Regions from separate parts of the Streptomyces sp. NBC_00986 genome, predicted to be linked through region 3. Evidence: riboswitches for the same ligand, from Rfam matches in the RefSeq annotation. Region 3 holds a riboswitch; each other region holds the start of a gene.
The links. A riboswitch is a leader RNA that binds a small molecule or an ion and turns the genes downstream of it on or off. The one in region 3 is predicted to bind cobalamin.
Positions count from the first base shown of each region.

Region 1 (11,573 bases), 4.6 Mb from region 3:
CTTCGCGGCGTCCTCGACCGACTGCTTGCCGGTGCCGATGTTCTGCAGCATGGTCTGCAGGACCTGGGCCTTCTCGACCTGGCCCCAGCCCGGTGCCATCGGGACGAACCAGTTGGACTCGGCCGCGGTGGCCGGGACCGCCGTCGCGGGGTCGCTCTTCAGCGTCGCGAGGTCGGTCTTGTTGTTCGGCAGGTTGCCCTTGGCCATCAGGCCCTTCTGGCCGGACGGACCGGTGAAGGCGTTGATCCACTCGGCGGCGAGGGCCTGCGCCTTGGACTTCACCGGAACGGCGAGGTCCGAACCGCCCAGGAACACGGGCATGTTCTTGCCGGACGGGCCGGGCATCACGAAGTTGACGAGGTCGGTCTTCAGCTTGCCGCCGGTCTTGTCGTTCTTCGGGTCGGCGGCGGTCGCGCCCTCCCACGCGGCGGCGAAGATCATGGACGCCTTGCCCTGGCCGTAGACGATGTAACGGTCGGACTCGTCCTTGGTCTTGTCGCCGTGCATGTACTTGTCGATGACCGACTTCCACTCGTTGAGCCCCTTGATGGACTCGGGCGAGGAGAGGCTGGCCTTCCAGTCACTGCCGGACTGGGTGGCGATGGCGCCGCCGGCGTCGTAGACGAAGGACATGGCCGCGTACCAGTCACGGGTGGGCTGGTACCAGGCGCTGAACTTGCTGCCTTCCTTCTTCTGGATCTTGTCCAGGTCGGCGGTCAGCTCGGTGTACGTCGTCGGGGGCGCCTTGACGCCGACCGAAGCGGCGATGTCCTTGCGCCAGTTGGCGACGCGGCCACCGGCGTAGTAGGGGACGCCGTACGTCTTGCCGTCGTAGGTCACGGAGGCCTTGAGGCCGTCGAGCCAGGCGGAGGAGTTGGTGAACTTGGCCGGGTCCACGGGTGCGAAGGCGCCCTTGACCATGTAGCTCAGCATCTCGGTGTTGCCCATCTCGACCACGTCGGGGGCCTTGTCGGTGGCGAGGACCGCGTCGAGCTTGGTGTTCTTGTCCGGCCAGCCGTAGTACTCGTGCTTGATCTTGACGCCCGGGTGCGCCTTCTGCACGGCCGCGTCGGCCGCCTTCACCAGCTGGGGCCAGTTGTTCTGCGCGTCGACGGTGAGCCAGACGGTCAGCTCCTTGGCGTCGGCGCCGCTGTTCGAAGAGCCCTTGTCGTCGTTGCCCCCGCACGCCGCGATGGAGACCATCATGCCCGCGATACCGATCGCGGCTATCAGCTTGCGCTTCACGCCACCCTCCTCAGGGATGCCTGCCACACCTCCCGCCCAAGAGCCGGGACCTGAACCAATGGTGTAGACCAGTACCGGGAGCTTGGACCAGACCACAGAGCCTGTCAAGAGCCCCCGAAACACCCCTGACCAGCCGTTATGCGACCTACATATGCAGGAACCTTTAAGTAAGAAGGCAGCGAAAACAACGGTGCCGGAGTACTCTCTTCCGCTAGACCACTTGGCGCTGTGGACTAGACCAAAAGAGACGGCGACGGTATACAGAGGGGATCACCAAGTGACCCTTGTCCGGAGCCGGGAAGGCGGAGCATGAGCACCGACGTCAGCAGTGCGGAGAACGAGGGTGGGGCCACCGTCCGCACCGCGCGTGTGCCGAAGTACTACCGCCTGAAGAAGCACCTCCTCGACATGACGGAGACGCTGCCGCCCGGCACCCCGGTCCCGCCCGAGCGCACCCTGGCCGCGGAGTTCGACACCTCGCGCACCACCGTCCGCCAGGCACTTCAGGAACTGGTCGTCGAGGGCCGCCTGGAGCGTATCCAGGGCAAGGGCACGTTCGTCGCCAAGCCGAAGGTCTCCCAGGCCCTCCAACTCACCTCGTACACCGAGGACATGCGCGCCCAGGGCCTCGAACCGACCTCGCAGCTCCTGGACATCGGCTACATCACCGCCGACGACACCCTCGCCGACCTGCTCGACATCACCGCCGGCGGCCGGGTCCTGCGCATCGAGCGCCTTCGCATGGCCAACGCCGAACCGATGGCCATCGAGACGACCCACCTCAGCGCGAAGCGCTTCCCCGCCCTGCGCAGGTCGCTCGTCAAGTACACGTCTCTCTATACCGCGTTGGCCGAGGTCTACGACGTCCATCTCGCCGAGGCCGAGGAGACCATCGAGACCTCGCTGGCCACCCCGCGCGAGGCCGGCCTCCTCAGCACCGACGTCGGCCTCCCGATGCTGATGCTCTCCCGCCACTCCCTCGACAAGGAGGGCAAGCCGGTGGAGTGGGTGCGGTCGGTGTACCGGGGGGACAGGTACAAATTCGTGGCCCGCCTCAAGCGCCCGCAGGACTAGTCCGTGGCGCGACTCAAGCGCCCACAGGACTAAGGGACTTACGGAGTTACCGAGGTTGCTCTACGTTCCTCCCGTCGCCGCATGGACGGGAGGACTCCCCGGTGCGTACCGCGAACGTCCGAACCATCGTCGTCTGGACCCTCGTCGCGCTCGTCGGCGCGGCGGGCTGGTCCGTGCTCGCGCTGGCGCGGGGCGAGAACGTGTCGGCCGCCTGGATGGTCGCCGCCGCCCTCGGCTCGTACGCCATCGCCTACCGCTTCTACGCGAAGTTCATCGCGTACAAGGTCCTGAAGGTCGACGGCACCCGGGCCACCCCGGCCGAACGCCTCGACAACGGCATCGACTACCACCCCACCGACCGCCGCGTCCTGCTCGGCCACCACTTCGCCGCGATCGCCGGCGCGGGCCCGCTCGTCGGACCCGTACTCGCCGCGCAGATGGGCTACTTGCCCGGCACAGTGTGGATCATCGCCGGGGTCATCTTCGCGGGCGCGGTCCAGGACATGGTGGTGCTGTTCTTCTCAACCCGGCGCGACGGCAAGTCCCTTGGCCAGATGGCCCGCGAGGAGATCGGCCCGTTCGGCGGCGCGGCGGCCCTGCTCGCCACCTTCGCCATCATGATCATCCTGCTCGGCGTGCTGGCCCTGGTCGTCGTGAACGCGCTGGCCTCCTCGCCCTGGGGCACCTTCTCCATCGGCATGACCATCCCGATCGCCCTCCTGATGGGCTTCTACCTACGGGTACTTCGCCCAGGCAAGGTCTCCGAGGTCTCCCTCATCGGCGTGGCCCTGCTGCTGCTCGCCCTGGTCGCGGGCCGCTGGGTCGCCGAGTCGTCCTGGGCCGGCACCTTCACCCTCGCGCCCTCGACGCTGGTGATCTGGCTGGTGGCGTACGGCTTCGTCGCCTCGATCCTCCCCGTCTGGACCCTGCTCGCCCCGCGCGACTACCTCTCCACCTTCATGAAGATCGGCACCATCGGCCTGCTGGCGATCGGGGTCGTGGTCGCCCTGCCCGCCCTGAAGATGCCCGCCGTCACCGACTTCGCGAAGCACGGCAACGGCCCGGTCTTCGCCGGCTCGCTCTTCCCCTTCGTCTTCATCACGATCGCCTGCGGCGCCCTGTCCGGCTTCCACTCGCTCATCTCCAGCGGCACGACCCCGAAGATGATCCAGAAGGAAACCCAGATCCGCATGATCGGCTACGGCGCCATGCTCATGGAGTCGTCCGTCGCCGTGATGGCCCTGGTCGCCGCGAGCATCATCGACCCGGGTCTGTACTTCGCGATGAACGCCCCGGCGGGCGCGATCGGCACGACGGTGCAGAACGCCTCGCAGGTGGTGAGCAGTTGGGGCTATCACATCTCCCCCGCCGACCTCGCGCAGGCCGCGAAGAACGTCGACGAGGCGAGTCTGCTGTCCCGTACCGGCGGGGCACCCACGCTCGCGGTCGGCGTCTCGGAGATCTTCTCCAAGGTGACCGGCGGGAGCCTGCGCGCCTTCTGGTACCACTTCGCGATCATGTTCGAGGCGCTGTTCATCCTGACCGCGCTGGACGCGGGCACGCGGGTGGGCCGGTTCATGCTCCAGGACATGCTCGGGAACGTCTACCGGCCGTTCAAGAACGTGAGTTGGCGGCCGGGCCTGGCCCTGACGAGTGCGATCGTGTGCGCCCTGTGGGGCTACTTCCTCTGGGTCGGTGTCCACGAACCCCTCGGCGGGATCAACCAGCTCTTCCCGATCTTCGGCATCGCCAACCAGCTCCTCGCGGCGGTCGCGCTGGCCGTCTGCACCACCCTCCTGGTGAAGTCCGGGCGCCTCAAGTGGGCCTGGATCACCGGGATTCCGCTCGCCTGGGACGCGACGGTCACCCTGACCGCGAGCTGGCAGAAGGTGTTCTCCGGCGACCCGAAGGTGGGCTTCTTCAAGCAACGGTCCGTGTTCCAGGACGCGATCGACGCGGGCAAGGTCCTGCCTCCGGCCAAGTCCATGGACGACATGCACACCGTCGTCACCAACTCCACGGTGGACGGGGTGCTTTCGGCCATTCTCGCGGTGCTGGTCGTGGTCGTGATCGCGGACGCCCTTCGCGTCTGCGTTCGACACATCCGCCGCCCCGCGCTCTCCACGCTGAGCGAGACGCCGTACGTCGAGTCGAACATCGTGGCACCGGCCGGGCTGATCCCGACCCGGGAGGAGAAGGAGGAGGTGGCGGCACGTGATGTGGTCGGCGTTCAGGCGGGCGACTAGTGGAGTGCGCTGGTACGTCCGGGAGCTGATGGACGAGTCGGCGTACGACCGGTATGTCGCGCACGTACGCCGGAACCATCCCGAGGCCGAGGTCCCAGGTCGCCGGGGTTTCGAACGCATGCGGACAGACCGCCAGGAGGCCGACCCACGACAGGGATTCCGCTGCTGTTGACGCCCGGGTTGACAGCGATGTCACGCCTTCACGAAATCGACATGACGATATGCGGACGAGGTCTTTCGCTCACGTGACACGGTGACCTACATTGCCTGCGCGTTACACAGGCGATCAGTGAGGGGACGGCCACGAAATGTCAGATGTGCCTGAAGTGAGACATCCAGTGGTGACACCGGTCCGCGTCATCATCGCCGTGTGCCTGTTCGCGCCGTTCGTGGCGCTGCTCTGGGTCGGCTCCTACACGAAGATCGACCCGACGTTCATCGGCGTGCCGTTCTTCTACTGGTACCAGATGCTCTGGGTGCTGATCTCGACGGTGTTGACGATGACCGCCTACAAGCTGTGGCAGCGCGACCAGCGGACCCGCCATGGAGGTAACCGGTGAACGACGGCGTGAACGGCGTCGCCCTCGGCGTCTTCATCTTCTTCTTCCTGGCCGTCACGGCCCTGGGCTTCCTGGCCGCGCGCTGGCGCCGGGCCGACAACGAGCAGAGCCTCGACGAATGGGGCCTGGGCGGACGGTCGTTCGGCACCTGGGTCACCTGGTTCCTGCTCGGCGGCGACCTCTACACGGCGTATACGTTCGTGGCGGTCCCGGCGGCGGTCTACGCGGCGGGCGCGGCCGGCTTCTTCGCGGTGCCCTACACGATCCTCGTGTACCCGCTCATCTTCACGTTCCTGCCCCGGCTCTGGTCGGTGTCGCACAAGCACGGATACGTGACGACCTCGGACTTCGTGCGCGGCCGCTTCGGCTCCAAAGGTCTTTCGCTGGCGGTGGCGGTCACCGGCATCCTCGCGACGATGCCGTACATCGCCCTCCAACTGGTCGGCATCCAGGCCGTGTTGGACGTCATGGGCGTCGGCGGCAGCGCGAACTCCAACTGGTTCGTGAAGGACCTGCCGCTGCTGATCGCGTTCGCCGTGCTGGCGGCGTACACCTACTCGTCCGGCCTGCGCGCACCCGCGCTGATCGCGTTCGTGAAGGACGGGCTGATCTACATCGTGATCGCGGTGGCGATCATCTACATCCCGATCAAGCTCGGCGGCTTCGACGACATCTTCAGCGCGGCGGGCGCCAAGTTCAAGGCGGCGGGAACGGGCGGGCTCGTGCCCGCGCCGGCGGGCCAATGGACGTACGCGACACTGGCGTTGGGCTCGGCACTGGCCCTGTTCATGTACCCGCACTCGATCACCGCGACCCTGTCGTCCAAGAGCCGCAACGTGATCCGCCGCAACACCACGATCCTGCCGCTGTATTCACTGATGCTGGGCCTGCTCGCGCTGCTCGGCTTCATGGCGATCGCGGCCGGAGTCAAGGTCACCAACGGCCAGTTGGCGATCCCGCAGCTCTTCGAGAACATGTTCCCGGACTGGTTCGCGGGCGTGGCCTTCGCCGCGATCGGCATCGGCGCCCTGGTCCCCGCGGCCATCATGTCCATCGCGGCGGCGAACCTCTTCACCCGCAACATCTACAAGGACTTCATCAAGCCGGACGCAACCCCGGCCCAGGAGACAAAGGTCTCGAAGATCGTCTCCCTCCTGGTGAAGGTCGGCGCCCTGGCCTTCGTCCTGACGATGGACAAGACAGTCGCCATCAACTTCCAGCTCCTGGGCGGCATCTGGATCCTCCAGACCTTCCCGTCCCTGGTGGGCGGCCTCTTCACCCGCTGGCCCCACCGCTGGGCCCTCCTGGCCGGCTGGGCGGTCGGCATGATCTACGGCACCCTCGCGGCCTACGGCGTCGCCTCCCCGACCCAGGACCACTTCGGCGGCTCCTCCAAGAAGATCCCCGGCATCGGCGAAATCGGCTACATCGGCCTGACGGCGTTCGTGATGAACGTGGTGGTGACAGTGGTCCTCACCTTCGCCCTGAAGGCCTTCAAGGCTCCGGAGGGCGTGGACGAGACGAGCCCCGGCGACTACACGGCAGACGCGGGCGACCCGGGCGTGGAGGTAGAGCTACCTCCGGCAACAGCAGGGGCAACCCACTAGCGCAGGTGAGTGTGCCAACTTAAGGGGCGCGGGGAACTGCGCGACCAGCCACACACGACCCATAGCGGGCCACCGAGAGCACCCCCCTCGGCGGCCCGCTGTTCGTACACACTGACCCACATGGACATCCTCATCCGCCGAGCAATCCCCACCGAATACGACCCCCTCGGCACCCTCACAGCAGACGCCTACCTGACCGACGGCCTCCTCGACTACGGCGAGACCGACCCCTACCTCCCCGTGCTCAAGGACGTAGCAAGCCGAGCCGCAGCCGCCGAAGTCCTCGTCGTGGTGGACGGCGACCACCTCCTCGGCGGCGTCACCTTCGTCCCCGGCCCCGGCCCCGTCGCAGACATAGCGCGCCCTGGAGAGACGGAAATCCGCGCCCTCGCGATCGCCCGCACCGCCAGAGGCCGCGGCGCCGGCGAGGCCCTCGTCCGCGCCTGCATCGACCGCGCCCGAGCCACCGAGGGCTGCACGGCCGTAGTGCTGTCGACCCAGAGCTCCATGCACGCGGCCCACCGCATCTACGAACGCCTGGGTTTCGTCCGCACACCCGACCGGGACTGGAATCCCGTGCCACACCTGGACGATCTCACTCTGCTCACCTATCAACTGACGCTCTGAAACCGCCGCGACACAACATCTGGTGGTGCCACGACAGCCCGGCACAAGATGTATGCTCATGCTCGCTGTCGCCGCAGGGGAATCCGGTGCGAATCCGGAACTGTCCCGCAACGGTGTACTTACGTGCATATGCACGCATGGTCAGTCCGAGGACCTGCCGACGGCGCGCGTCCGGCCACCCGGCCAGGGCGCATGACGTCCGGGCCTCGTGGAGTGGGCCGGTGGACGCGACGCCCCGTGCGCTCGTGTACTGCCGCCTGCCCTCGGCGAGGCCCCGTGCCGAGCGAGGGAGAGCCCCACCGTGACCATCGCGCCAGCAGAGCCGGCATCAGCGACCCAGGCGAACGAGGCGATCGCAGCGACCGCGACCGGACCCGGAACCGAGCTTCCCGGAACGGTTGTTCAGGACGCCGACGGCCCCGGTACCGCGATCCTGCGGACCCTGACCGCGCTGACCGCCGACCTCCCCGACGCCGACCCCGGCCGGGTCGCCGCCGCCACGTTGCGCGGCCGGTCCGCGCACGCGGACCTGGCGGAACTGCGCGAGCTGGCGACGGAGGCGGCCGCCGGCCTCATCTCCGAGGACCCGGTCTACTCCCGCCTCGCCGCCCGGCTGCTGACGATCAGCATCGCCGCCGAGGCCGCCTCCCAGGGCGTCACGACGTTCACCGAGTCCGTCGCCGTGGGCCACCGCGAGGGCCTCATCGCCGACCGCACCGCCGAGTTCGCGACGCTGCACGCGGCCCGCCTCGACGCGCTGATCGCCGCCTCCTTCGATGAGGGCGCCGACGACCGCTTCGGCTACTTCGGCCTGCGCACCCTGTACAGCCGCTACCTCCTCCGCCACCCGATCACCCGCAAGGTCATCGAGACGCCCCAGCACTTCATGCTGCGCGTGGCCGCCGGTCTCGCGGAGGACGACTCGACCCGCGCCCTGGACGAAGTGGCCGCGCTCTACCGCCTGATGAGCCGCCTGGACTACCTCCCGTCCTCCCCCACGCTCTTCAACTCCGGCACCCGGCACCCCCAGATGTCGTCCTGCTACCTCCTCGACTCCCCGCTGGACGAGCTGGACTCCATCTACGACCGCTACCACCAGGTCGCCCGCCTCTCGAAGCACGCGGGTGGCATCGGACTGTCGTACTCCCGCATCCGCAGCCGGGGTTCGCTGATCCGGGGCACGAACGGGCACTCCAACGGCATCGTCCCGTTCCTGAAGACGCTGGACGCCTCGGTCGCCGCGGTGAACCAGGGCGGCCGGCGCAAGGGTGCGGCCGCGGTGTACCTGGAGACCTGGCACTCCGACATCGAGGAGTTCCTGGAGCTGCGGGACAACACCGGTGAGGACGCCCGCCGTACGCACAACCTGAACCTGGCGCACTGGATCCCGGACGAGTTCATGCGCCGGGTGAACGAGAACGGCGACTGGTCGCTCTTCTCCCCCGCCGACGTGCCCGAGCTGGTCGACCTGTGGGGCGACGAGTTCGACGCGGCCTACCGCAGGGCGGAGGCGCAGGGGCTGGCGAAGAAGACCATCCCGGCCCGTGACCTCTACGGCCGCATGATGCGCACCCTCGCGCAGACCGGCAACGGCTGGATGACCTTCAAGGACGCGGCCAACCGCACCGCCAACCAGACCGCCGAGCCGGGCCACACGGTCCACTCCTCGAACCTCTGCACGGAAATCCTGGAGGTCACGGACGACGGCGAGACGGCGGTCTGCAACCTGGGTTCGGTGAACCTGGGCGCATTCGTGGTCGGTGACGACATCGACTGGGAGCGTCTGGACGAGACGGTCCGCACGGCCGTCACCTTCCTGGACCGCGTGGTCGACATCAACTTCTACCCGACCGAGCAGGCGGGCCGTTCCAACGCCCGCTGGCGCCCGGTCGGCCTGGGCGCGATGGGCCTCCAGGACGTCTTCTTCAAACTCCGTGTCCCCTTCGACTCCCCGCAGGCGCAGGCCCTTTCCACCCGCATCGCCGAGCGCATCATGCTCGCCGCGTACGAGGCCTCCGCCGACCTCGCCGAGCGCAACGGTCCGCTCCCGGCCTGGGAGAAGACCCGCACGGCCCGCGGTGTCCTGCACCCCGACCACTACGGCGTGGAACTGACCTGGCCCGAGCGCTGGTCGGCACTGCGGGAACGTATCGCCCAGACCGGCATGCGCAACAGCCTGTTGCTGGCGATCGCCCCCACGGCGACGATCGCCTCGATCGCGGGCGTGTACGAGTGCATCGAGCCGCAGGTCTCGAACCTCTTCAAGCGCGAGACGCTCTCCGGCGAGTTCCTGCAGGTCAACTCCTACCTGGTCGACGAGTTGAAGCAGCTCGGCGTGTGGGACGCCCGCACCCGCGAGGCCCTGCGCGAGGCCAACGGCTCGGTGCAGGGCTTCAGTTGGATCCCGGAGGACGTCCGCGCCCTTTACCGCACGGCGTGGGAGATCCCGCAGCGCGGCCTGATCGACATGGCCGCCGCCCGCACCCCGTTCCTGGACCAGTCCCAGTCCCTGAACCTGTTCCTGGAGACGCCGACGATCGGCAAGCTCTCCTCGATGTACGCGTACGCCTGGAAGCAGGGCCTGAAGACGACGTACTACCTGCGCTCCCGCCCGGCGACCCGCATCGCCCGCGCGGCCCAGGCCCAGGCCCAAACCCCCATCCCCGTACAGCAGTTGACCCCCGACGAAGACGCGGTCGCCTGCTCCCTTGAGAACCCCGAGTCCTGCGAGGCGTGCCAGTAATGAGCTCCACCGAAAAGAACCTCCTCGACCCGGGCTTCGAGCTGACCCTCCGCCCCATGCGCTACCCGGACTTCTACGAGCGCTACCGGGACGCGATCAAGAACACCTGGACCGTCGAGGAGGTCGACCTCCACTCGGACGTCGCCGATCTCGCGAAGCTGACGCCGGGTGAGCAGCACATGATCGGGCGGCTGGTCGCGTTCTTCGCGACGGGTGACTCGATCGTGGCGAACAACCTCGTGCTGACGCTGTACAAGCACATCAACTCCCCCGAGGCGCGGCTGTACTTGAGCCGCCAGCTCTTCGAGGAGGCCGTGCACGTCCAGTTCTACCTGACGCTGCTGGACACCTACCTCCCCGACCCGGAGGACCGGGCGGCCGCCTTCGACGCGGTGGAGAACATCCCCTCCATCCGCGAGAAGGCCGAGTTCTGCTTCAAGTGGATCAACGAGGTCGAGAAGCTGGACAGCCTCCAGACCCAGGCCGACCGCCGTCGTTTCCTGCTCAACCTGATCTGCTTCGCCGCGTGCATCGAGGGGCTGTTCTTCTACGGCGCGTTCGCGTACGTCTACTGGTTCCGCAGCCGGGGTCTCCTGCACGGTCTCGCCACCGGCACCAACTGGGTGTTCCGCGACGAGACCATGCACATGAGCTTCGCGTTCGAGGTGGTCGACACCGTCCGCAAGGAGGAGCCGGAGCTCTTCGACGACCAACTCCAGCAGGAGGTGACCGACATGCTGCGCGAAGCCGTCGAGGCGGAGCTGCAGTTCGGGCGCGACCTGTGCGGTGAGGGTCTGCCGGGCATGAACACCGACTCGATGCGCCAGTACCTGGAGTGCGTCGCGGACCAGCGGCTCCAGCGGCTGGGCTTCGCTCCGGTCTACGGTTCCGAGAACCCCTTCTCCTTCATGGAGTTGCAGGGTGTGCAGGAGCTGACGAACTTCTTCGAGCGCCGCCCGTCGGCGTACCAGGTGGCCGTAGAAGGCACGGTCGACCTGGACGAGGACTTCTAGGACTCCCCTAGAGGACCGCCAGTCCCCTTTATCTGCCTCTTACTTCGCGGACGGCCCATGGAGCTTCCATGGGCCGTCCATGGAGTTTCTATGGAGCGGCAAAGTTCATGGGGCGCGTCTGTTCGCGGTCTCGTCACCCCGGCTACGTTCCACCCGTCCTGTTCATGTCATTCACCAATGACCCCACAGGACGCTCAAAGTGTCATGCCCATGACGATGCCATCTGCCGCCGCTACGCGCGTCACAGGCCTGCCACCACGCCGAGGAACCCCACTCCCACGATGGAGGCAGTACCCCCATGCGTGAAAAGCCCAGACGGAGTCTGCGAAGACTGCTGACCGCCGCCATACCCGCCCTCACCCTCAGCGTCTTCGGGCTCGTGGCGGCCTCCCCCGCCGACGCGCAGCCCGCCCCACAGGCCGCCGTCCAGTCCGCCCAGGTCTCCAAGGTCACCCAGA
Region 1 covers NZ_CP108733.1:4,395,674-4,407,246, forward strand. The annotation lists gene OG504_RS18915 (extracellular solute-binding protein) at 1-1,245, opposite strand, end outside; gene OG504_RS18920 (GntR family transcriptional regulator) at 1,555-2,319, shown strand; gene OG504_RS18925 (carbon starvation CstA family protein) at 2,421-4,565, shown strand; gene OG504_RS18930 (YbdD/YjiX family protein) at 4,537-4,737, shown strand; gene OG504_RS18935 (DUF3311 domain-containing protein) at 4,874-5,125, shown strand; gene mctP (monocarboxylate uptake permease MctP) at 5,122-6,732, shown strand; gene OG504_RS18945 (GNAT family N-acetyltransferase) at 6,853-7,359, shown strand; cobalamin riboswitch at 7,377-7,536, shown strand; gene OG504_RS18950 (ribonucleoside-diphosphate reductase subunit alpha) at 7,712-10,102, shown strand; gene OG504_RS18955 (ribonucleotide-diphosphate reductase subunit beta) at 10,102-11,115, shown strand; gene OG504_RS18960 (putative Ig domain-containing protein) at 11,414-11,573, shown strand, end outside.
Region 1: it holds a riboswitch for cobalamin, as region 3 does, so the genes downstream of both, OG504_RS18950 (ribonucleoside-diphosphate reductase subunit alpha) here and OG504_RS40215 (cobalamin biosynthesis protein) in region 3, are expected to answer to the same signal.

Region 2 (8,368 bases), 2.3 Mb from region 3:
GGCGCGTTGGAGTCCCTGGCCCGCTCACAGGCCGAGGCGTGGTCCCCGCACGGCGTCACCTGCAACACCCTGGTCCCGGGTTTCGTGATGACCCCGCTCAACGAACGGCTGTCGTCCGACCCGGAGATGGTGGCGGCCCTGGCCGCGCGCACCCTGATCGGGCGCAACGGCCTTGCCGAGGACTTCGCGGGCGCGACGGTGTTCCTGGCGAGCCGCGCCTCGGCCTATGTCACCGGTCAGTCGGTCTTCGTGGACGGCGGATTCTCCGCCCACTAGCCCGACACCGGCTGGACGTCGGCCAGTTGGGAAGCCACCCACCGCTACGACGCCCCGCTCCCCCGCCGCAGAAACCGGATCACGGGATGCCCAGGCTCGTGGCCGATCTCGGCGCGGACACCGTAGACATCCTTGATGAGGGCCGGGGTCAGGACCTCGGTCGGGGTCCCCTCGGCCACCGTGCGGCCGGTGTCGAGGACGAGCAGGCGGTCGCAGTACATCGCCGCGAGGTTCAGGTCGTGCAGGGCGATCACGGTGGTGACCGGGAGGTCGGCGACCAGGTCGAGGAGGTCCAACTGGTGCTGGATGTCGAGGTGGTTGGTCGGCTCGTCCAGCAGGAGTTCGCGGGGTTCCTGGGCCAACGCGCGGGCGATCTGGGCGCGTTGGCGTTCGCCGCCGGAGAGGGTGTGCCAGGACTGGGCGGCCCGGTCGGTCAGTCCGGCGCGTTCGAGGGCCTCGGTGACGGCTCGGGCGTCGGCGGCCGACGCCGGTGACCAGGCGCGGCGGTGCGGGATGCGGCCGAGGGCGACGACCTCGCGGACGGTCAACTCGGTCTGGGTGTGCGTGTGTTGCTCGACGGTGGCGATACGGCGGGCGGTCGCGCGGCGCCCGACTTCGGGGAGCGGGCGCCCGTCCAGCGTGACGACTCCGGTGGAGGTGGGGAGGACCCCGGCCAGCAGCCGCAACAGGGTTGATTTTCCTGATCCGTTGGGGCCGAGCAGGCCGACGGTCTCTCCCGGTCGCAGGACGAGCGTGACGCCGTCGACGATGAGTTGGCCGTCGGTGCGGCGGGCGACCCGGTCCGCGTGCAGGCCGGACTCCGGGGCGGGGGTGCTCATGTCTTCCTCCGGCCCCGGTGCAGCACGACCACGAACGCGGGTACGCCGATCAGTGACGTCACCACCCCCACCGGTACCTCCTGGGGATCGACGACGGTACGGGCGAGGGTGTCCACCCACACCAGGAAGACGGCTCCGGTCAGCGCGGTGACCGGCAGCAGTCGTACATGCCCGGAACCGGTCAACGCGCGGGTGACGTGCGGCAGGACCAGGCCGACGAAGCCGATCGCCCCGGCGCAGCTGACGAGGACGGCGGTGAGCAGGGCCGTGGCGCACAGCAGGATCAGCCGGGCGCGGGCCACGTTCACGCCGAGGCCGGCTGCCGCCTCCTCGCCGAAGGCGAACGCGTCCAACGTGGTGGCATGGCCGAGGCATACGACCAGGACGAGGGCCAACGCGCCCGCGCACAGCACCACTTGACCCCAGTCGGCGCCGGAGAGCGAGCCGAGCAGCCAGAACAGCACGCCCTTGGTGGTCTCGGCGTCGGCCGACGTCAGCACCGTGAACGACGTGAGCGCGGAGAAGAGTTGCATGGCCGCCACGCCGGACAGCACCACCCGGTCCATGCTCGCGCCGAGGCTGTGGCTGAGCAGCATCACCAGCCCGAAGGAGAGCAGCGCACCGACGAACGCGCCCGCCGACAGCGACACGGCCCCGCCGCCCACGCCGAGCACGACGACAGCGACCGCCCCCGTGGACGCCCCGGAGGACACGCCGAGCACGAACGGGTCCGCCAGCGGATTGCGCAGCAGGGACTGCATGACCGCACCGCACAGCGCGAGCCCGGCTCCGCAGACGGCCGCGAGCAGTGTGCGGGGCATGCGCAGGTCCCAGACGATGCCGTCCCGGAGCGGGGCGAGCGAGCTGTCGCCGCCGCCGAGGTGGGCCGCGACCGACGCCCACACGTCGGCCGTGGAGATGTCGGCCGGACCGATGGTCACCGCGAAGGCCACGGAGACCAGCAGCGCGACCAGCCCGCCGCCCGTCAACATCAGGGTGCGGAGAGTCACTTGGCGAGTCCGAAGTCGCGCAGGCCGGCGGCGACCTGCTCGATCCCTTCGACGGTGCGGACGGAGGGGTTCATCGCCTGGCCGCTGAGCAGGATGTACCGCTTCTTCTTGACGGCGGTGAGGTTGCGGGTGGCGGCGTTGGTCTCCAGGAAGTGGATCTTCGCGTTGGCGGTCTCGGCCGTCTGCGACTTACGGGTCAGATCGCCGAGGACGATGACGTCGGGGTCGCGGTCGGCGACGGTCTCCCAGTTGATCTGGGGCCACTCGTCGTGGGTGTCGGAGAAGGCGTTCTCGGCGCCGACGGTGCGGGTGATGGCGCCGGGGGCGCCGCAGCAGCCGGCCAGGTAGGGCGACTGGGAGTTGGCGAACCAGTACATGAGGGAGGTGCCGGAGGCGTCGAGGCCGGCGGTGGCCTTGGTCACCCGCGCCTTCAGCTGGGCCACGAGCTGGTCGCCGCGCGCCTGCACGCCCATCGCGCGTGACAGGTCGCGTATCTCGCCGTAGACGCTGTCGAGGGTGAGCGGTGTGCTGCGCGAACCGTCGCCGCCGCTGTCGTTGTCCTTGCCCGCGCAGTCGGACGGCGAGACGTACGTCGGCACGCCCAGCTTCTCGAACTGTTCGCGGGTCGCGACTCCGCCCTTGCCGAGCGTCGAGACGAAGGAGGCGGTGACGAAGTCGGGTTCGGCGTCGAGGACCTTCTCGAAGGAGGGCGCGTTGTCGGCGAGGCGCGGCACGGTCGCGTTCGCCTTCTCCAGGCCCTTGAGCACCGGGTCGGTCCAGGTGGCGGTACCGACGATGCGGTCGGCGAGGCCGAGGGAGAGCAGGATCTCGGTGGTGCCCTGGTTGAGGGAGACGACCCGATCGGGGGCCGACTTCAGGGTGACCTTCTGCCCGCAGTCGGTGAGGGTGAGCGGGAAGCCCGCGGCGGACTTCTCCGTCTCGCCGTCGGCACGGTCGCCGTCCGATCCGCCGCACGCGGTGAGCAGCAGGGCGGGCGCGACGAGGAGTGCCGCGGTGCGGCGGCGCAGCGGGACGGGGGCGGTACGGATCACGGGCATGCCTTGCCTGTCGGGGCTCGAACGCGGAGCCTGGCCTACGAACTCCCCCTCGCCGAGGGCGAGAAGGCGCCAGCAGGTCTTCGGACTCGGGTTCGTCCGGACGGGGCGCCTTCCCGGCGCGTCACACACCGGCTCCTTCGGCCGGCCCGCGTCGCCCCAGTGGCGTCTGATGCCCCGCCCGTCCCCCTCACCGCTGCGCGTCAGTTCCGGATTTTCACCGGATTCCCTGGCCTCGGTTGTGGCACGACTGGCCCGCACAACCTATCAAGATCGGCGGTCGGCTCCCGCTGCGGGGTGCGGTGGGAAGGTGCCGCCGTACGGACCGCGACGCAGAAGGCGGCGCACGGCAGAATCAGCGCGGCGACGAAGTGGCGGGCGATGCCGATGCGGTCACGTCGCGGTGCGTACGTCCTTGCCCGGTGCGGTGTTGTGCCGCGCCGCACGAAGCCCGACGGCCTCACGGCGGAGCGCCTCCACCGTGGCCGTCACTTCGGGAGCACGGTCGCGGACCGTGACGGCGACGGTGGCGCGGCCGAGCCAGGCGGGGTCGTCGACCTGGACGGTACGCACGCCCGTGGGGACGGCCGGGGCGGTGAGTTCGGGCAGTACGGCGATGCCGAGACCGGCGGCGACAAGTCCCAGGCGGGTGGGCCATTCGCGGGCGGCGTAGGCGATCCGCGGGTGGTCGAGCGTCGGCCAGGCGCCGAACTGGGGGTCGTCGCGCAGGCCCTTGCCGACGATCCAGGCTTCGTCCCTCAGGCCGGTCACGGGGACGGTTCCCCGGCCGGCGAACCGATGGTCGGCGGGCACGGCGAGCAACAGGCCGCCGTCCAGGAGCAGTTCGCGGGAGAGTCCCTCGAAGTCGTAGGCGGGCAGGTCCGGTCCCACGCCGATCACCGCGATGTCGATGCGGTGGGCGCGGAGTTGGCGGAGCTGCGTGGGAGAGGAGGCCTCGCCCAACTCGACGATCAGGCCCGGGTGTTCGTCGCGGAGGCGGGCCAACGCCCTGGGGACGAGCACGGCGGCGGCCGCCGGGAACGCGGCGACGGCGACGCGTCCGGTGAGGTGGTCCTGCAGCCCGGCGAGGTCCGTACCGACCGCGTCGATCTCGTTGAGGACCGTCGCGGCTCGGCGGGCGAGCACCGTGCCCGCCGGCGATGGGGCAACCCCGCGGGCGCCCCGGACGAACAACGGCGCGCCCGCGGCAGTTTCCATCGCCGCCACCTGACGGGACACCGCCGACTGCGTGTATCCGAGCGCGTCGGCCGCGGCGGTGAACGATCCGGTGTCGACCACGGCCTGGACGACACGCAGACCGATGAGGGTGAATTCGGCCATGCCGACATCCTGACACATTCCAGGAACGCATGTCTCATGTGCGAGATCATCGCTGGTGGAATGGCTGGCACGGCAGCACGATGGAGTGGCAGGAGCAAGTGATCCACCACCCACAGGGAGCACTGATCATGGCGAAGACCTGGTTCATCACGGGGAGTTCAAGGGGGTTCGGCCGCGAGTGGGCGGAGGCCGCGCTCGAACGCGGCGATCGTGTCGCGGCGACAGCTCGGGACGTCAGCCGACTGACTCCTCTGGTCGAGCGGTACGGGGACGCCGTACTGCCGATGCCCCTCGACGTCACCGACCGTGCCGCGGTGCATGCGGCGGTGGGGCGTACCCACGCGCGTTTCGGTTCGCTGGACGTCGCCGTCAACAATGCCGGCTACGGGCATTTCGGCATGGTCGAGGAATTGGAGGAGGACGAACTCCGGGCTCAGATGGAGACCAACTTCTTCGGCGCGGTCTGGGTCACTCAGGCCGTACTGCCCTTCATGCGGGCCCAACGATCGGGCAGGATCCTGCAGGTCACCAGTGAGGGCGGCGTACGCGCGTTCCCAGGCATCGGTGCGTACCACGCTTCCAAGTGGGCTCTTGAGGGATTGTCGGAGTCCCTGGCGCAGGAGGTGGCAGCCTTCGGCATCCACCTCACCAATGTCGAGCCCGGCCCCTACGCCACCGACTGGCTGGACCGCGGCGCCCGGCACAGCGAGCCGCACCCGGACTACGCCGAGGTCCGCACGGCCACCGCACCGGATTTCGAGGTCGGCGACCCCCACGCGACCCGCGACGCGATCCTCCGGATCGTCGACGCGGACAAACCCCCACTGAGGATCTTCCTCGGCAGGTCCTTCACCGATGTCGCCGCGCTGTACGAGGAGCGGTTGAGCACTTGGCGCCAGTGGCAGCCGGTCTCCCTGGCCGCTTTCGGCTGAGCAATGGCTCAAGCCCATTCACCGAACAGGCCGTTCGGCTTCTCTCCGGTTCCGTCCGACCCCTGTGCGGCACGCCCCGTGCGGCGGATCGTAGGGTGCCTCGACTCGTACGCGTGGAGGTCCAACGGCCATGTCCCAAACGATCGTTGTCGGTGTCGACGGTTCCCCGGACGGTCGCGTCGCGGCCGACTGGGCAGCGACGGAAGCCGAGTTGCGTGACCTTCCCCTGCGGGTCGTACACGTCTCGACGCTCCCCGACGATCAACTCCTCACCACCTGGCCCTACTTCCGCGAGCCCTCTCCCGACGCTCTCGTCACGTCGCTCACGAAGGACCACCCCGAACTTCGGGCCGAGGTGGTCACCCTCACCGGGGAGGCCGTGCCGACGTTGCTCCCCCTGACCGCCGAGGCCGACTGCACGGTCCTCGGGCTGCGCGGTACGGGCGGTTTCGCGGGCCTGGCCCTCGGTTCCGTGGCCCACGGGGTCGCCGAGCGCTCCGAGCGGCCGGTGGTGCTGGTGCCGAGCGGGTTCGTCCACAGCCGCCGCGGGCGGTCACCGTACGGTGTGACGCTGGGCGTCGACGGCGGCGAACTGCCGGGCGCCGTCGTCGACTTCGCCTTCGACGCCGCCTGCCGGCGCGACACCGGCCTGCACGTCGTACACGCCTGGCGGCTGCCCTCGCCCGCCGAACACTGGATGCCGTACGCGCCGCCCGAGAAGGACCGGGGCCGCTGGGAGGACCAGGAGACGCAACGCTTCTCGGACGCGTTGCGGCCCTGGCGGGAGAAGTATCCGCATGTGGGTGTCTACGAGGATCTCCGCCTCCAGAGCCCGGCGGCCGCCCTGGTCCAGGCGTCGGCCACTGCCTCGGCGGAACTGCTGGTGACCGGCCGCGCGGGCCGGACCCTCGGGCCCACCCTGCACGCCGTACTGGAACACACCGCGTGCCCGGTGGCCGTAGTCCCGCACCGCACATGAGAACAGCTCCGCCCGTTACACTCGCGGGCCTGAACTCGCCTCGTGAAAAAGGCCGTTGGGCAACAGGAGAACCGAAGTGACGGACGCAGGATTCAGCGCGGACGACGTGGACACCGGCAGACCCCAGTCGGCCCGCATGTACGACTACTTCCTCGGCGGCAAGGACAACTACCCCGTCGACTGGGAAGCCGCCGAGAAGGTCATCTCCTTGTTCCCCGCCGTCAAGCAGATGGCGCGGGTGAACCGCGATTTCATGCACCGGGCCTCGCGGCTGCTGGCGGAGCGGGGAATCAGCCAGTTCCTGGACATCGGCACCGGAATACCCACCCGGCCGAACCTTCACCAGGTGGTCCAGGCGATCAACCCCCGTGCGCGCGTGGTCTACGCGGACAACGACCCGATAGTCCTCAGGCACGCCGAGGCGCTTCTTCACAGCACGCCGGAGGGCAGCACCACCTACATCCAGGCCGACGTGCGCGAGCCGGGAAAGATCCTCGCGGCGGCGAAGGAGCAGCTGGACTTCGAGCAGCCGATCGCCCTGTCGCTGGTCGCGCTCCTGCACCTGGTGGCGGACGAGGACGACCCCCATCGCATCGTGGGTGAACTGCTCAACTCCCTTACGTCCGGGAGCTACCTGGCTCTGTCCCACGCGACGGGCGACTTCGATCCGGAGACCTGGGAGCGCGTCGTCGAGGTCTACCGCAGGGGCGGCACGCCCGCCCAAGTGCGGTCACGTGCCGAATTCACCGGTTTCTTCGAGGGACTTGAGCTTGTCGCCCCCGGCATTGAACTCGCCGCAGGCTGGCACCCCGAGCCCGGAGCACAGTCCGGCGAAGCCGACCGGATCCCGCTGTACGTCGGAGTCGCCCGCAAACCGTGAGACCCAAGTCATAGAACGAGCGCGGTGATCGCATCGATCACCGCGCTCGCCGTGGAAGAGGTGGCAGAAGCCGTTACGCCGCGACGGGGTCCGGCTCCTGCGTCGGCGTGGTGGCGTCCGGGCGCGCCGGGTTGAGGAGGCGTTCGGCGAGGGGGGCGAAGATCAGGCCGAGGGCCGTCCAGAGGATGAGCTGCGCCGCGACCGAGTAGAAGCGGAAGTTGAAGAGCACGTCGGCGGGGAAGCCCGGGTAGACGATGTTGCCCTTGTCGTCCTTCAGCGGCAGTGGTGTCTCGGTGGCCTGGTTGCCGAAGTTGGCCTTGTTGTACGAGAGATGGCCCAGCTGCGGCAGGAGCAACATGACGATCCCGATCGCGACGACGAACGCGGCGCCGGCGAGGAGGGTCGCGTTCCAGTTGCCGAAGCGTGCCTGGAGGTGCTTGCCGAGGTAGACGGCGCCCGCGAGGAAGGCGACGGAGCACACGACCATGATCAGGTACAGGGCGCTGCGCTGCTGGATGGTCTCTTCGTGACCGATCGCGGGCGGGTTGGCCGGGTACTTCAGGAACGGCACCAGGTACATGCCGAGGAACCCGCCGCCGGCGACGAGGAGCGCCAGGTTGCGTGCCCGCAGCCCGCCGGTGCGGCCCAGGCAGACGGCGTAGGCGACGGCGAACAGGGCGCCCATCGCCATGCCGAAGAAGATCATGCCGACACCGATGCCGACGTTGGCCTGGATGGTCCGGCTGAACAGGTCGGGGTCGGCGGCCTCGACGGGCAGGCCGGCCGCCTTGTCCAGGGCGTTCTGGGCGGCGTCACGGCCGCTCTCGTAGTCGATGGCCTTGGCGATCTGCGGCTCGGCGAAGATGCGCGCGAACACGAAGGCGAGCAGGCCCGCGACTGCGCCGGCGAGTATGCCGCGCAGTATGAGCTTCTTTTCCATGTCGAGTTGTCCGTACGTCCGGGTGCCGGCGGAGGGTCAGTGGCAGGGGAAGCCGAGGAAGTGGCGGGCGTCGTGGACGAACTCGTGGACGTGCATGTCGTTCCCGAACACCGACA
Region 2 covers NZ_CP108733.1:11,219,865-11,228,232, reverse strand. The annotation lists gene OG504_RS50680 (SDR family NAD(P)-dependent oxidoreductase) at 1-276, shown strand, start outside; gene OG504_RS50675 (ABC transporter ATP-binding protein) at 321-1,115, opposite strand; gene OG504_RS50670 (FecCD family ABC transporter permease) at 1,112-2,125, opposite strand; gene OG504_RS50665 (ABC transporter substrate-binding protein) at 2,122-3,183, opposite strand; cobalamin riboswitch at 3,237-3,450, opposite strand; gene OG504_RS50660 (LysR family transcriptional regulator) at 3,574-4,521, opposite strand; gene OG504_RS50655 (SDR family NAD(P)-dependent oxidoreductase) at 4,650-5,453, shown strand; gene OG504_RS50650 (universal stress protein) at 5,584-6,432, shown strand; gene OG504_RS50645 (SAM-dependent methyltransferase) at 6,509-7,312, shown strand; gene OG504_RS50640 (CbtA family protein) at 7,386-8,252, opposite strand; gene OG504_RS50635 (CbtB domain-containing protein) at 8,289-8,368, opposite strand, start outside.
Region 2: it holds a riboswitch for cobalamin, as region 3 does, so the genes downstream of both, OG504_RS50665 (ABC transporter substrate-binding protein) here and OG504_RS40215 (cobalamin biosynthesis protein) in region 3, are expected to answer to the same signal.

Region 3 (11,573 bases):
CGCGTGTCCCGTCCGGGAGTTGTTCATCGCGGAGGGGGTCGAACACGACGACTTCGGCACCGGCGGCGGTGAGCAGTTCGGCGTGCTCGGCGTAGGAGAAGGTGAAGGCGGGACCACCGGCGACGGCGATTTTCAGTTGGTCAGGCACTCCGGGGGCTTTTGAGTGCAGGCCGGCATTCTCAGCCCGTCCGGCGTTTGAGGACGAGGCCCCTTCAGGGCCGAAGCGGGGGTCTGGGGGCGCAGCCCCCAGCGATGGGACGGGTAGGGGCGGCGGGGGCGAAGAAGCCAAAGCCTCAGCCGCATCCCACCCCGCACAAGCCAACGCACCGGCACTCCGCGCCAGCGCCAGCAACCCCTCAAGATCACAGCCGGCGGACACCTGCGCCCCCATGGCCGCAACGGCCTCCACCGCAGCCGACTGCCGCTCAGCAACCGGCACCAACCCCAGATGCCGAGAAGGCGTATCCACCTGAGGAGCCCGCCGCAACACCCCCAGCACAGGCACACCCGCCGAGTCCAACGCCTCCCGCAACAAGGCCTCATGCCGATCGGACGCGACCTTGTTCAGGATCACACCCCCGACCCGAACCTCCGGGTCCCAGGAAGCAAACCCATGCACCAAGGCCGCGACAGACCGGGACTGCGAAGACGCGTCGACGACAAGAACCACCGGCGCCCGCAGCAACTTCGCCACATGCGCCGTGGACGCCAACTCCCCTTCCCCGGCGGCCCCGTCGTACATCCCCATCACACCCTCGACAACAGCGAGATCACACCCGCGAGCGCCATGCGCGAAGAGCGGCCCGACCAACTCCGGCCCGCACAGGTACGCGTCGAGGTTCCGCCCCACCCGCCCGGTGGCGAGCGCGTGATACCCGGGATCGATGTAGTCCGGCCCGACCTTGTGCGGAGACACGGCAAGCCCCCGCGAGGCGAACGCGGCCATCAACCCCGTGGCAACGGTGGTCTTGCCACTGCCGGAAGACGGCGCGGCAATGACCAACCGAGGGACGGAGGAGGACAAGGAAGTCACGACGGCTTCACCACTCGATACCCCGCTGGCCCTTCTGCCCCATGTCCATCGGGTGCTTGACCTTGGACATGTCGGTGACGAGGTCGGCGAATCCGACCAGCTTCTCGGGCGCGTTCCGCCCCGTGATGATCACGTGCTGCGTCCCCGGACGGTCCCGCAACACGGAGATCACCTCATCCGTGTCGACCCAGCCCCAGTGCATCGGGTACGCGAACTCGTCGAGCACGTACAGCTGGTACGTCTCGGCGGCGAGATCCCGCTTGACCTGCTCCCAGCCCTCGCGCGCCTTCTCCTCGTTGTCCATCTGGGAGTCGCGCTGAACCCACGACCACCCCTCGCCCATCTTGTGCCAGTCGACGGACCCGCCCTCACCGGAAGCACCCAGCACCCGAAGGGCGTTCTCCTCCCCGACCTTCCACTTCGCCGACTTGACGAACTGGAACACCCCGATCGGCCACCCCTGGTTCCAGGCGCGCAGAGCGAGCCCGAAGGCGGCGGTGGACTTGCCCTTGCCCACGCCCGTGTGCACGATCACCAACGGCCGGTTCCGCCGCTGACGAGTCGTCAATCCGTCGTCCGGTACGACACTTGGCTGTCCCTGCGGCATTACGCGGCCCTCCTCTGTACGTCCTTCACGAGCCCGGCGATCGAGTCCGCCCGCAACTCGTCCAGCGTCACCGCCGTACCCTCCAGCTCACCGGCCAACTGCCCGGCCAACCCCAGCCGTACGGGCCCGGTCTCGCAGTCCACGACCACGGAGGCGACCCCGTCGGCGGCGAACAACCGCGCCGCCCGCCCGGCGAGCGCGACCGGCTCGGGCCCACCGGTGGCCCGCCCGTCGGTCACCAGGACGACCAACGCCCGACGGGCCGGATCCCGCAACCGCTCCACCCGCAGCACGTCATGCGCCTTGAGCAGCCCGGCCGCGAGCGGCGTCCGCCCACCCGTCGGCAACGACTCCAGCCGTACGGCGGCGGCGTCCACGGAAGAGGTCGGCGGCAGGGCGACATCGGCGGCGGACCCGCGGAAGGTCACGAGCCCCACCTTGTCCCGCCGTTGATACGCGTCGAGCAGCAACGACAGCACAGCCCCCTTCACCGCACTCATCCGCTGCCGTGCCGCCATCGACCCGGACGCGTCCACGACGAACAGCACGAGGTTGCCCTCACGCCCCTCCCGCGTCGCCTGCCGCAGATCGTCCCGGCGCACGACCAGCCCACGCCCGGACCGCCCACGCGCGAGCTGATGCGGAGCGGCCGCCTGGATGGTCGCCGCCAAGTGCAGCTTGGTGAGCGCCCCTTGGGGCCGCTTGGCCCCGGTGGTCCGCCCGTGCTCGGTCCGCGCCCGCGAACGCCGCCCGGCGGCACCCTCACCGATCCCCGGCACGCTCAACACCTTGGTACGGAAGGGCTCGGAGGCCCGTACGGGCTGCTGCTCACCCGAGCCCGGACCCGAAGGCTGCGGCTCCCCGCCATCGCCGGCCTCGGGCTGCGCCCCGGCGTCCCCGTCCTGAGGCCCGTCGGAATCCGACTCGGGCGGCTGCCCGCCACCCCCACCGGACCCGTCGGGACCGCCGTCCGGATCCGGATCGTCGTCGGGCTCCTGCTCCTGCTCCGCGAACTCCTCCAACGTCTCGTCGAGCTTGTTCTCGTCAAGTCCCGGCGCGTCGAAGGGATTTCGCCGCCTGCGGTGCGGCAGCGCGAGCAACGCGGCCTGCCGTACGTCCTCGGCGAGTACGTCCGTCCGCCCAGCCCACGCGGCCAGCGCGGTCGCCGTACGGGCCATCACGATGTCGGCCCGCATACCGTCCACCTCGAACGCCGCACAGGTAGCCGCGATCTGCCGCAGCGCGCCGTCCCCGAGCCGCACCGACGGCAACAACTCCCGCGCGGCCACGATCCGTTGGCGTACGGCGGACTCCTCGTCCGCCCAGCGCACGGTGAACCCGGCGGGATCGTCGTCGTAGGCGAGCCTGCGCCGGACCACCTCGACCCGCTGGTCGGGCTCCCGCGAGGCCGCGACCTCGACGGTCAGGCCGAAGCGGTCGAGCAACTGCGGGCGCAGTTCGCCCTCTTCGGGGTTCATGGTGCCGACGAGCAGGAAGCGGGCGGCGTGCCGGACGGAGACGCCTTCGCGTTCGACGTACGACGCGCCCATCGCGGCGGCGTCCAACAGCAGGTCCACCAGGTGGTCGTGGAGGAGGTTGACCTCGTCGACGTAGAGGATGCCCCGGTGGGCGTCGGCCAGCAGGCCGGGCTCGAAGGCCTTGACGCCTTCGGAGAGCGCCCGCTCGATGTCGAGCGCGCCGACGAGCCGGTCCTCTGAGGCGCCGACCGGCAACTCGACCATACGGGCGGGGCGTTGGGCCCCGGGCCCGGTCTCGTGCGGTCCGTCCGGGCAGGCCGGGTCGGGCGCGGCGGGGTCGCAGGAGAAGCGGCAGCCGGAGACGACGGCGACCTCCGGCAGCAGCGCCGAGAGCGCGCGCACGGCCGTCGACTTGGCGGTGCCCTTCTCGCCGCGCACCAGCACACCGCCGACCGCCGGCGACACGGCGTTCAGCAGCAGCGCGAGCCGCAGATCGTCCTGGCCGACAAGGGCCGTGAACGGAAAGGGAGTTGTCACTGGTCGTCACCCTCCAGGTCGCCTTCGAGCTCCAGGTAGGTGGCCCGCAGTCGTTCCAGCGTGTCCGCGTCCGGCTCGGCCCACAGTCCGCGCTCGGCCGCTTCGAGCAGCCGCTCGGTGATGCCGCGCAGCGCCCACGGGTTGGACTTCTTCATGAAGTCCCGGTTCTCCGGGTCGAAGACGTACTCCGCGCTGAGCTTCTCGTACATCCAGTCGTCGACGACCCCGGCCGTCGCGTCGTACCCGAAGAGGTAGTCGACGGTCGCCGCCATCTCGAAGGCGCCCTTGTAGCCGTGGCGCCGCATCGCCGCCATCCAGCGGGGGTTGACCACGCGGGCGCGGAAGACCCGGTGCGTCTCCTCGCCCAGCGTGCGGGTCTTCACCTGGTCCGGGGTGGCGGAGTCGCCGACGTACGCCTCGGGGGAGGTGCCGGTCAGGTGACGGACCATGGCGACCATGCCGCCGTGGTACTGGAAGTAGTCGTCCGCGTCGACTAGATCGTGCTCGCGGGTGTCAACGTTCTTGGCCGCTACGGCAATGCGCTTGAACGCCGTCTCCATGTCCCCGCGGGCCTGCCGTCCGTCCAGGCCGCGCCCGTACGCGTAACCACCCCACACGGCGTACACCTCGGCGAGGTCCGCGTCGCTGCGCCAGTTGCGCGCGTCGATCAGCGGCAGCAGCCCCGCCCCGTACGCGCCCGGCTTGGAGCCGAAGATGCGGGCCGTGGCCCGGCGTCGGTCGCCGTGCTCGGCGGTGTCCTCGTCGGCGTGCTTGCGGACGTAGTTGGACTCCGGCGGCTCCTCCAACTCGGCCACTGCCCGCACCGCGTCGTCGATCAGTCCGACGACGTGCGGGAAGGCGTCCCGGAAGAAGCCGGAGATGCGCACCGTGACGTCGATGCGCGGCCGGCCCAACTCCGTGACGGGCACGATCTCGAAGCCGGTCACCCGGCGCGAGGCGTCGTCCCAGACGGGACGGCAGCCCAGCAGCGCGAGGATCTCGGCGATGTCGTCACCCTGGGTGCGCATCGCCGACGTACCCCACACCGTGAGGCCGACGGACGTGGGGAACTCGCCGTTGTCCTGGAGGTAGCGCTGCACGAGCGAGTCGGCCAGCGCCTGCCCGACCTCCCAACTCAGCCTGGACGGAATGGCCTTGGGGTCGACCGAGTAGAAGTTCCGGCCGGTCGGCAGGACGTTGACCAGGCCACGGGTCGGGGAACCCGAGGGGCCCGCCGGGACGTAACCGCCGTTCAGGGCGAGCAGGATGTGGTCGATCTCGTCGGTGGTGCGGGAGAGGCGGGGGACCACCTCGTCACAGGCGAACTCCAACACCGCGACGGCGTCCGGGAGTTCGGTGCCGATGACGGCATGGACGAGCGCCGGTACCGCCGTGACCTCCCACTCCTGGGACTCCATGCCCTCCGCGAACCGGCGGCACAGCTGCTCCAGCAGATCGATCGCGTCGGCGGCGGACCGGGCGGGCCCGTCGACCAGCTCGGTCAGCTCCACGGGCACCTTCACCGGCGCACCCGGCTCGGCCAGCAACTCCTTCTCGACCAGGCCGAAGTGCTGTGCCAGCGCGGCCCGCAGACCGGGCAGGGCGTTCGCCTGCCCGCCCCACACCTGCGAGGCGCGCAGCACGGCCAGCACGAGGTTCACGCGCGCCTCGCCGACCGGGCCGCCGCCGAGGATGTGCAGCCCGTCGCGGATCTGCACGTCCTTGATCTCGCACAGATAGCCGTCGATGTGCATCACGAACTCGTCGAACGCCGCGTCGTCCGGCTGGTCGTCCACATGCAGGTCGTGGTGCAGTTCGGCCGCCTTCACCAGCGTCCAGATCTGCGCGCGCACGGCCGGCGCCTTCGTCGGGTCCAGGTCGGACACGAGGGCGTACTCGTCGAGGAGTTGCTCCAGCTTGGCCAGGTCGCCGTAGGTGTCGGCACGCGCCATCGGCGGCACGAGGTGGTCGACGACCGTGGCGTGCCCGCGCCGCTTGGCCTGGGTGCCCTCGCCGGGGTCGTTGACGATGAACGGGTAGATCAGGGGGAGTTCACCGAGCACGGCATCCGGCGCGCAGCCGCTGCTGAGCCCAAGTCCCTTGCCGGGCAGCCATTCCATGGTGCCGTGCTTGCCCATGTGGATGATCGCGTCGGCGCCGAACGAGTTGTCCAGCCAGCGGTACGCGGCCATGTAGTGGTGCGACGGGGGCATGTCGGGGTCGTGGTAGATCGCGATCGGGTTCTCGCCGAAGCCGCGCGGGGGCTGGATCATGACCACGACGTTTCCGAACTGGAGGGATGCCAGCACGATGTCGTCGCCGTCGACGTAGAGGTTGCCGGGCGGCTCGCCCCACGCGTCCAACATGCCCTGCCTGAGCTCCGGTTCGAGCTTGTCGAACCAGGCCTGGTAGTCGGCGAGCGGCACCCGCGCGGGTGCGGCGGCCAGTTGCTCCTCGGTGAGCCATTCGACGTCGTGACCACCGGCGTTGATGAGCCGGTGGATCAACTCGTCACCGTTGTCCGGGTGTTCGTCGACCCCGTACCCGGCGTCCCGCAGAGCATCAAGCACTCGAATCGCAGAAGCGGGCGTGTCCAGACCGACCGCGTTGCCGACCCGCGAGTGCTTCGTCGGGTAGGCGGTGAAGACGACCGCGAGCTTCTTCTCAGCGTTCGGCTTGTGCTTCAACTTCGCGTGCCGTACGGCGATTCCGGCGACCCGCGCGGCCCGCTCGGGGTCGGCGACGTAGACCGGGACGTCGTCCGGGCCCTGCTCCTTGAAGGAGAAGGGGACGGTGATGAGGCGGCCGTCGAACTCCGGGATCGCGACCTGCATCGCCGCGTCCATGGGGGAGAGGGCGGCGGCGGAGTCGTCCCAGGCCGCCTTGGACGACGTAAGGCAAAGTCCTTGCAGCACAGGGATGTTGAGGTCGGCGAGGGCGCCGATGTCCCAGGCCTCCTCGTCGCCGCCCGCCGAGGCCTGGGAGGCGTGGGTGCCGCCGGAGGCGAGGACGGTGGCGATCAGGGCGTCCGCCGTGCCGAGGATCTCGTACAGCCCGGAGTCGGCGCCGCGCAGTGAACCGCAGTACACGGCAAGGGCGTTGGCGCCCTTCGCCTCGATCTGCTCGCAGAGGGTGTCCACGAAGGCGGTGTTGCCGGAGAGGTGGTGTGCCCGGTAGAAGAGCACGCCGACCGTGGGGCGGCCCTCGACGTGGGCGCGCTCGCCGTGGACGCCGAACTCGGCCATCTTCTGCGGCTCTTCGAAGCCCTCGCCGGTGAGCAGCACGGTGTCCGAGAGGAACCGGGCGAGTTCGGTGAGGTTGTCAGGGCCGCCCTCGACGAGGTAGCGCAGTGCCTCAGCGACGACACCGGCCGGTACCGACGACTCGGCCATCAACTCGGCGTCGGGGACGGTCTCTCCGCCCAGCAGAACGGTCGGGATGCCCGAGGCCTTGAGTGCGGCGAGCCCGTCCTCCCAGGCACGCTTGCCGCCGAGCAGTCGTACGACGGCGATGTCCGAACCGGAGATCAGGGCGGGGAGTTCCTCCGCCGCGTCCACCCGGGACGGGTTGCCGATCCGGTACCCGGCGCCGGAGGCCCGGGCCGCCAGCAGATCCGTGTCGGCGGTCGACAACAACAACACTGTGCTCATGCGGGCGCTCCCGGTGGAATGAAAGGCAGTCCTTGCGGCGCGCCGGACTCGATGAGTCGCCAGAGCGCGTCCGTGTCCGCGTGCTGTTCGATGAGGTCGCCGAGCCGGTCCAGCTGCTCCTCGCGCAGCGCGGCGAACGAGGTGTCGGGCGCCGGCACGAACCGGCGGCCCGCGGCGGCCGCCACCTCGCGCAGGAACGCCCGCCGGAACCCGTCCGACTCCAGCGAGCCGTGCCAGTGGGTGCCCCAGGTCTGACCGACCCGGCAGCCGTCCAAGAAGGCTTCTCCGCCGGTGAGTTGGGCGACCCCGTGATGGATCTCGTACCCCTCGACCGGCTCGCCGAGGGCTTCGCCCACCGGCCGGGTGAGGGTCTTCTCGCGCGCGAACCGTACGCGCAGCGGCAGAACTCCGAGCCCGTCGACCGACCCCTGCCGGCTCTCGACCTCGTCGTCGATGTGCTCACCGAGGATCTGGAAGCCGCCGCAGATCCCGAGTGTTGGCCGTTGCTCGGCCGCCCTGCGCACGAGGGCGTCCGCAAGTCCCCGCTCCCGCAGCCACTCCAGCGCCTTCACCGTGCCCCGGGTCCCCGGGATCACGACGAGGTCCGCGTCGGCCAGCTCCTCCGGCCGGTCCACGAACCGCACCACGACGCCCGGTTCGGCGGCCAAAGCGTCCACGTCGGTGAAGTTGGACATGAGGGGGATCGCGCAGACGGCGACCCGCAGCACGTCCTCGCCGACCGGCGGCGCGGTGTTCGACTCGCGCACGGTGCCGCGCAGCGAGATCCGCAGCCCGTCCTCCTCGTCGATCCCGAGCCCGTGCTGGAACGGCAGCACGCCGTAGGTCCGGCGCCCGGTGAGGCCGAGGAGCATCTCCAACCCCGGTTCCAGCAGCGAGACATCGCCCCGGAACTTGTTGACGAGGAACCCGGCGACGAAGGCCTGGTCCTCGGGGCTGAGCAGCGCCACGGTTCCGAAGAAGGAGGCGAAGACGCCCCCGCGGTCGATGTCGCCGACGACGAGCACGGGCAGTTGGGCATTTCGCGCGATGCCCATGTTCACGATGTCGGTCCGCCGCAGATTGATCTCGGCGGGACTGCCGGCGCCCTCACAGATCACCGCGTCATACGTGCCCCGCAACTCGGCGAGACAGTCCAACACCGTGCCGAGCAGCGCCTCTTGGCGCCCGCCGTGATAGCCGCGGGCACTCATCTCGCCAACTGGCTTGCCCATCAGGACGACTTGGCTGCTGCGGTCGCTGCCCGGCTTGAGGAGGACGGGGTTCATCAGCGCGGTCGGCTCGATGCGGCAGGCCTGTGCCTGCATGGCCTGGGCCCGCCCGATCTCCGCCCCTTCCCGCGTCACGAACGAATTCAGGGACATGTTCTGCGCCTTGAACGGCGCGACCTTCACGCCCTGGCGCACCAGCCACCGGCAGATCCCGGCGGTGACGACACTCTTGCCGGCGTCCGAGGTGGTCCCGGCCACCAACAGCCCACCGCCGCTCATGACTTCCGTCCCTTCACGAGGAGCCGCCCGGCGACACTGACGCCGAGCGCGAGCAGACCGACGCGCCGGGACAGGCGTACGGCCCGCGCGATGTCCGGTACGGCGACGGGGCGTCCGTCGCCGTTGAGCACGGGCCGGTGCTCGACCCGGCCGCCGTAGGAGAGCGTTCCGCCGAGCCGTACGCCGAGGGCTCCCGCGAAGGAGGCCTCGACGGGGCCGGCGTTGGGGCTGGGGTGTTTGCCGGCGTCGGTGCGCCAGGCGCGTGCCGCTCCGCGCGGGTCGTCGCCCGCGACGGTCGCGAGGGTCGCGGTGAGGCGGGCGCCCGGCCAGCCGGCGACATCGTCGAGGCGGGCCGAAGCCCAGCCGTAGCGGCGGTACTTGGGCGACTTGTGGCCGACCATCGCGTCGAGCGTGTTCACGGCCCGGAAGCCGAGCAGGCCCGGGACGCCCGCGATGCCGCCCCAGACCAGGGCGCCGACGACCGCGTCGGACGTGTTCTCGGCGACGGACTCGACGACGGCACGGGCGATCCCGTCGGCGTCGAGGGACTGCGGGTCCCGCCCGCAGAGGTGGGGGAGCCGTGCCCGCGCACCGTCGATGTCCCCGGCCTCCAGCGCGCGCCCGATGACCCCGGCCTCGCGCGCGAGGGAGGTCCCGCCGACGACGGCCCAGGTGGCGGCGGCGGTGAGGGCGGCAGAGGCCGTACGAGACGGTCGTAGGGCCGAACTGGCCGCGGCGGCGAGGGCGATGGTGCCACCGACGCACACGGCGGTGTGCAGGGCGCCCCAGCCTCGGTGGTCGCGCCACAGCACCTGTTCCACGGCACCGGCGGCACGGCCGAACGCGGCGACCGGATGCCCGCGGCGGGGATCGCCGAGGAGGTGGTCGCCGAGGAGGCCGGCGGCGGCGCCGTACGCGAAGACGCGATCGGCACGCATCGGGTCAGCCGATCGCTGGGTCGGACACGGGGATGGTGCGGGACCTCGAACGGCAGCCGAGCATGGCGATATGTCCTCACTCAGGGTGTCCACGCCCTGGTTCGACGAGACCGGCGGTGAGAGTTCCTGGCTCCCGGGGGTGTCTACCCCGGTGACAGTGGCGGGACCGCGCCGGATTCACACCGGCTTCCTCTCCTGCCGCCGTATATGGCTCCGGCAGTCCACCATGCTGTTGGAAGGGCCGTCAACTTGCTGTTGACCTGCGGGGACGGAGTGTGCTGATGCCCACACTAGGTCCGGATTCAGGCTAGGCAGCGCCTGTCCAATTCGTAGAATTGGACACAACGACAAGGGAGCGGCACAGAACATCCGGGGCGGGTCCCGTCCGGTTCGGTCCTGGTGCGGTCAATCCGGGAACTAGGTGTCGTGCCTTTGCCGTCCGGGACTAGTCTGCATCGACCGGGCGGGTGCGCCGCGACAGGGGTTGAGGCTCGACATGGGGGAGGCGGTGTGGCCGACCGGGCATCCGCGTGGCGTTGGCAGAAGAGCAGCTACACCAATCCGACCGGAGAGTGCGTCGAGGTCGCCCATCCCGGAGGCGAGGTGTGGGTGCGGGACTCCAAGAATCACGCGCAGCAACACATGGTCGTGACCCGTATGGCGTGGTCCACGTTTGTGACGGCGGTGGCAGCGGGCAGAGCCGATGGCGACGCAACCCGTCCAGCGTGAGCCGCGAGAGGCTGGGGGCACAAATGGGGGCCGAGAGTGAACGACCGCCGCCGGGCAGTGGGATTCCTGCCGAGCGGAAACGGCTCGCGCTGTTGTCGTACTGCGCCGTGTGCGGAGCCGTTGCCACGGCTGCCGGGGCCCTGACCTCCCTGCTCTTCGACGGAGTCCATGAGCGGTTCACGGTCTGGATCGTCACTTCGGCGGTAGTCGCGGCGGGGGCCGGGGTGGCATGGGGGTTCGCGCCGGTCAGCTTCCATTGCCTTGCTGCGGGTCATCGGTTCGCCTCCCGCCCGAGGGCCGACCGTCGTTCTCCGTCCGGTCGTTGAGATTCCCGGTTCTCCTCCTCGCCTGCGGTTCACGGCGATCCCGCAGCCTGCGTATGAGCCATCCGATCGTCCCGGTCAGGAACGCGCTGCCCGCCGAGACCAGTGCTACGTGTGTGGTGGGCGAGAGCCTGACGTGGTGGAGATCGATGCCCTTTGCGATGTGCACTGATATCACCAGGCTTCCCACGATGAGCGCGGTGCACAGAGTGAGACAGCCACTTTTGGCCAGGAAGCCCCTCAGCTCCTGGTCCCTGGTGCGGAGCCCGCGCTCATGCTCTGCTTCCAGGAGGCCGTCCAGCGTTTTGGCCTGGCCTTCGTCCTTCATGCCCACAGCGAAGAGGTCGTGGACCGTGGGGTGGTTCCACTCCTCCTGGACCGGCGGGTTCTCGCTGGAGGTCTCGCTTTGAAGGGAGTCTGGTGTTGCTGGGGTCGCGGGTGGTGATGATGCTCTGGTGGCGTGTGTGTCGCCGGAGGCGGCTTGATCAGGGCTGCGGGCAGCGGACAGGGCAGTGAGGAAGTGCCGCACGAGCCCTTGCCAATCGAAGAGCGGCATTGCCGGCCCTCCCCCTGCTGTGCCCGAGCCGTGGGGCTCCGGGTCAGACCACGCTGAAGGCTTCCTTGGCATCGTCGATCAGATCGAGTGCCTGGGTCCCGCTGTAGGCGAGATTCCGCAACTGCTCGAAGGAGTCCTGGAAATTGGCCACGAGTTCGAAGTTGTCCCGGGTGGCGATCGAGCCGGCCTGGGAGAACTCGAGGTAGATCAGGTC
Region 3 covers NZ_CP108733.1:8,949,428-8,961,000, forward strand. The annotation lists gene OG504_RS40190 (cobyrinate a,c-diamide synthase) at 1-1,033, opposite strand, end outside; gene cobO (cob(I)yrinic acid a,c-diamide adenosyltransferase) at 1,041-1,640, opposite strand; gene OG504_RS40200 (putative cobaltochelatase) at 1,640-3,655, opposite strand; gene cobN (cobaltochelatase subunit CobN) at 3,652-7,305, opposite strand; gene OG504_RS40210 (cobyric acid synthase) at 7,302-8,813, opposite strand; gene OG504_RS40215 (cobalamin biosynthesis protein) at 8,810-9,751, opposite strand; cobalamin riboswitch at 9,851-9,993, opposite strand; gene OG504_RS40220 (DUF397 domain-containing protein) at 10,262-10,480, shown strand; gene OG504_RS40225 (hypothetical protein) at 10,727-11,359, opposite strand; gene OG504_RS40230 (helix-turn-helix domain-containing protein) at 11,403-11,573, opposite strand, start outside.